Regions from separate parts of the Ligilactobacillus murinus genome, predicted to be linked through region 2. Evidence: a T-box and tRNA genes for the amino acid it is inferred to sense, from the RefSeq annotation. Region 2 holds a T-box; the other holds one or more tRNA genes.

Region 1 (2,371 bases), 1.1 Mb from region 2:
ACCGGGATGGACATACCGCTGGTGTACCAGTTGTTCTGCCAAGGGCATCGCTGGGTAGCTATGTATGGATGAGATAAACGCTGAAAGCATCTAAGTGCGAAACTCACCTCGAGATAAGATTTCCCATTCCTTTATGGAAGTAAGACCCCTGAGAGATGATCAGGTAGATAGGATGGAAGTGGAAGTACGGTGACGTATGGAGCGGACCATTACTAATCGGTCGAGGACTTAACCAAGTCAAAAACGTAGCGTTTTCGGAAATAAAGATATTGTCTAGTTTTGAGAGAACAAGGTTCTCACAAAAAAGTGTGGTGGCGATAGCACAAAGGCTACACCTGTTCCCATTCCGAACACAGAAGTTAAGCTTTGTAACGCCGATAGTAGTTAGGGGATCGCCCCTTGCGAGGATAGGAAGTTGCCACGCGTTATTCCGGCATAGCTCAGTTGGTAGAGCACCTGACTGTTAATCAGGCTGTCGACGGTTCGAGTCCGCCTGCCGGAGTTGATTTTAATGGAGAGTTGTCCGAGTTGGCCGAAGGAGCATGATTGGAAATCATGTAAACGGGTAATGACCTGTTTCAAGGGTTCGAATCCCTTACTCTCCGTTTTAAAATTATGGCCCGTTGGTCAAGTGGTTAAGACACCGCCCTTTCACGGCGGTAACATGGGTTCAAATCCCGTACGGGTCACTTATGGAGGATTAGCTCAGTTGGGAGAGCGTCTGCCTTACAAGCAGAGGGTCACAGGTTCGAGCCCTGTATCCTCCATTATAATTATGGTCCTATGGTGTAGGGGTTATCACGCCTGCCTGTCACGCAGGAGATCACCGGTTCAAATCCGGTTAGGACCGTTGCAATAAAAATTGCATATATTGTGGCTCGGTAGCTCAGTTGGTAGAGCAAAGGATTGAAGCTCCTTGTGTCGGCGGTTCGATTCCGTCCCGCGCCACCATGGAAGGGTAGCGAAGTCTGGCTAAACGCGGCGGACTGTAAATCCGCTCCTTCGGGTTCGGTGGTTCGAATCCACTCCCTTCCATTTTTCATGATAGGGATATAGTTTAAAGGTAGAACTACGGTCTCCAAAACCGTCGGTGTGGGTTCAATTCCTACTATCCCTGCCATGATGGCGATAGTGGCGAAGTGGTTAACGCACCGGATTGTGGCTCCGGCACGCGTGGGTTCGATTCCCACCTATCGCCCTTTGATTGGGGTATAGCCAAGCGGTAAGGCAAGGGACTTTGACTCCCTCATGCGCTGGTTCGAATCCAGCTACCCCAGTTAAGGATTTGTTCCTTGGAGATGGCGGTATAGCCAAGTGGTAAGGCAGAGGTCTGCAAAACCTTTATCACCGGTTCAAATCCGGTTACCGCCTTTGTCGTTTATAAAGGCAACCTAATTAAAATGCCGGTGTGGCGGAATTGGCAGACGCGCTGGACTCAAAATCCAGTGTCCGTTGAGGACGTATCGGTTCGACCCCGATCACCGGTATAATAAATGTTGGCTCTTTGTCAACCACTGTGTAAAGAGTAAATATTTTTAGAGAAGCTCTGTGAGAATAGCTTAGGCTGTTTTCACAGAGCTTCTCGTATCTTTACCAAGATATGTTTGGAGATAGATACGAGCTTTGAGATGTTCAAAATTACGATAACCATAGGCTGTTCTTTGGATCTGTTTTATTTTACGATTTATCCCCTCTAAAGAGGCCCATTAGTATAGAGCCTAAATGTTTAAGGCTAGATTAAGTTCTAGCCTTTTTTAGTGCAAAAAAATCACTTATAAGTTATTATATTAATTGTTAAATGCTTATTTGTTTTTATTGTGTAAAACCTTTAACTATAGGTTTTATCAAAAAAACAATACAAGATATCTAATATATACAATAAATATTTTTAGGAGTGATTTTATTGCAAATGCTAAAAACGCGTTCCTTTTGGAATGCAGCTGTTTTAACTTTAGCTTGTGCCTTATTAGGGGTACTTTTAGCTAAGTTGCCATATTTAGAACTGGTCGGAACTTTAGTGATCGCTTTAGTGCTAGGAATGGCACTTCAAGTAAAACCAAATTGGGTCGAAGCTTCCAAACCAGGAGTAGGTTTTATTTCAAATAAGTTTTTGCGACTTGGGATCATTTTACTAGGCTTTAGGCTCAATTTGATGAAGTTAGCCGATGCTGGGATAAAAACGATCTTGATCGCGATCTTCTTAGTTACGGTGACGATCTATCTGACCTATTATTTATGCGAACGCTTTGGGGCTGAAAGTGATCTGTCGATCTTGACCGCAGCTGGTTGTGGTGTTTGTGGAGCTGCAGCGGTTATGGGTGTCTCACCACAGATCAAAAATGATGGTGTCGATGAAGAAATAAAACGTGAA
Region 2 (2,371 bases):
GTCAACAAGAAAGGACAGGCTATATAATAGCGCGGGTGGAGCCAATGAAAGATCAATCATTATTAGTATCTTCAGCACAAAAGTTAAAGCAACACGGAATAAAATCAACACCACAACGCCAAGCGATCTTAGCATATCTGATGTGTTCAGATGAACATCCGTCGATCACGATGATCCATCAATATCTGCAAAAGCAAGATATCAAGGTGAGTTTGGCGACTGTGTATAATACCCTCGAATTGTTAGCAAAGTCTGATCTAGTATCTGAAGTGGCTTTGGATAGTGCGGGGCATGTGAGATATGATTATTTTGCTAAACCCCACTATCATTTGATCTGCTTAGAGTGTGGTAAGATCGAGGATATTTTTGATGACACTTACTTAGAATTAGAAAAACTGGTTCAGGCTCAAAGTGACTATGAGATCGTCAATAGTCGCTATGATGTGTATGGTATTTGTCCAGAATGTCAGCAAAAGAAAGCTAACACATAAATTTTCTGGAGTAAGTAGCCGGTTTTGTGCTATAATCAATCAAGATATTTTATCATTTGCGATGAAGTAGAAAGTAGCAGAGCTCATCCCTATCACAGAGAGCCACTAGTGCTGGAAGGTGGCATATATGTTTTTTGCGAAGTACACTATGGAGCAACAACGGGTCATTCCGATATCGATGACAGAGTTGGTTACATTTATGTAGCAATCTGGGTGGTAACGCGGAAATTAATTCGTCCCTGATGATTTTTCATCGGGGATTTTTTTTATTAAAAGGAGGATCTTAAATGGAAAATATTTTAGAAGAATTAAAATGGCGGGGCGCTGTCAACCAAGTTTCAGATGAAGCTGGTTTAGAAGAGTTATTGGCTAAAAAATCGATCGGTGTTTACTGTGGCGTCGATCCAACTGGTGATAGTTTGCATATTGGACACTTGATCCCATTTATGATGTTGAAACGATTCCAAATGGCTGGCCATCGTGCGCATATCTTGATCGGTGGTGGTACTGGTTCGATCGGTGATCCATCGGGTAAGAAGTCAGAACGGACTTTGCAAACAATGGAACAAGTTCGTCACAATGAAGAAGCTTTGACAGGACAAATGAAGGCTCTCTTTGGCAAAGATAATATCACGATCGTTAATAACTATGATTGGTTAAAAGAGATCAGTTTATTAGATTTCTTGCGCGATTATGGTAAATTGTTCAACGTTAATACGATGTTGAATAAAGAAGTTGTTGCTAGCCGTTTAGAAGTAGGGATCTCTTATACTGAATTTACGTACCAGATCTTGCAAGCGATCGATTTTCATCATTTGCTAAAGACAAAAGATGTGCAACTTCAGATCGGTGGGGCTGATCAATGGGGCAATATCACAGCTGGGATCGATCTGATCCACAAAATGGAAGGTTCAGATACGCAAGCATTTGCCTTGACGATCCCATTGATGTTGAAAGCTGACGGGACAAAATTTGGTAAAACAGCCGGTGGTGCAGTGTGGCTTGACGCAGAAAAAACAACACCGTATGAATTCTACCAATTCTGGTTGAATCAAGACGATCGCGATGTTGTTAAATACTTGAAGTACTTTACTTTCTTGGATGAAGCTCAGATCGCCGAATTAGAAAAGAAACTTGAAGAACATCCAGAATTGCGTGAAGCTCAAAGATGCTTAGCAAAAGAAGTGACCGAATTTGTTCACGGAAAAGAAGCGGTCGTGCAAGCTGAACACATTTCTAAGGCACTCTTCTCAGGTGAAGTGAAAGCTTTAACTGCTGCTGAGATCGAGCAAGGCTTTAAGAATATGCCGACAGTTGAGATCAGTTCTGAACCGGAAAACATCGTTGAATGGCTCGTTAACACAGGGATCGAAAAATCTAAACGGCAAGCTCGTGAAGATGTAACTAATGGAGCGATCTATATCAATGGTGATCGAATTCAAGATCTGGATGCAATGATCGATCCAGCAGCAAACTTTGATGGAAAATTTGTGATCGCCCGTCGTGGTAAGAAGCGTTATTTCTTAGCCCGTGTAACTAAATAATTTTTAAAAAATCTGCAGATTTTGTGTCTGCAGATTTTTTTTGAAAAAAATTTTCTGCGGGAAATGTAAGTGTTTTACTGAGTAAAAAGCTGTTTTTTGGTCAAAGAGACGCTGATTTATCGAGTAAAAAACGAACGATAATATTTAAGTGTGATTTATGTTCGTTTTTTAAATAGGGGGAAGTGAAATTTTATGCAAAAAAATTTAAAAGTAGGGTTGACGTTTAAGCTAAAAGTGAGTATAGTAGTTCTTGTCATTGAGATGTGATCAAACATTTCAAATCGCTTAAAAATTAATTCAAAAAACTTGTTGACATTGAGATGCAAGTTTGGATAT

Evidence for each region. The T-box of region 2 lies ahead of tyrS (tyrosine--tRNA ligase). A T-box ahead of a tRNA ligase gene usually reads a tRNA of that ligase, here a tRNA-Tyr.
Region 1: it has a tRNA-Tyr gene. The T-box ahead of tyrS (tyrosine--tRNA ligase) is inferred to sense a tRNA for this amino acid. The anticodon was not compared.

The regions. Positions count from the first base shown of each region.
Region 1 covers NZ_CP023565.1:1,244,913-1,247,283, reverse strand. Annotated here, with positions in the region: rRNA gene CPS94_RS06360 (23S ribosomal RNA) at 1-236, shown strand, start outside; rRNA gene rrf (5S ribosomal RNA) at 308-424, shown strand; tRNA gene CPS94_RS06350 (tRNA-Asn) at 430-502, shown strand; tRNA gene CPS94_RS06345 (tRNA-Ser) at 514-605, shown strand; tRNA gene CPS94_RS06340 (tRNA-Glu) at 618-689, shown strand; tRNA gene CPS94_RS06335 (tRNA-Val) at 695-767, shown strand; tRNA gene CPS94_RS06330 (tRNA-Asp) at 778-850, shown strand; tRNA gene CPS94_RS06325 (tRNA-Phe) at 876-951, shown strand; tRNA gene CPS94_RS06320 (tRNA-Tyr) at 953-1,035, shown strand; tRNA gene CPS94_RS06315 (tRNA-Trp) at 1,047-1,120, shown strand; tRNA gene CPS94_RS06310 (tRNA-His) at 1,126-1,198, shown strand; tRNA gene CPS94_RS06305 (tRNA-Gln) at 1,206-1,277, shown strand; tRNA gene CPS94_RS06300 (tRNA-Cys) at 1,301-1,371, shown strand; tRNA gene CPS94_RS06295 (tRNA-Leu) at 1,403-1,487, shown strand; partial or broken gene CPS94_RS06290 (transposase) at 1,560-1,697, opposite strand; gene CPS94_RS06285 (YeiH family protein) at 1,910-2,371, shown strand, end outside.
Region 2 covers NZ_CP023565.1:112,567-114,937, forward strand. Annotated here, with positions in the region: gene CPS94_RS00535 (Fur family transcriptional regulator) at 45-491, shown strand; T-box leader at 544-735, shown strand; gene tyrS (tyrosine--tRNA ligase) at 779-2,035, shown strand.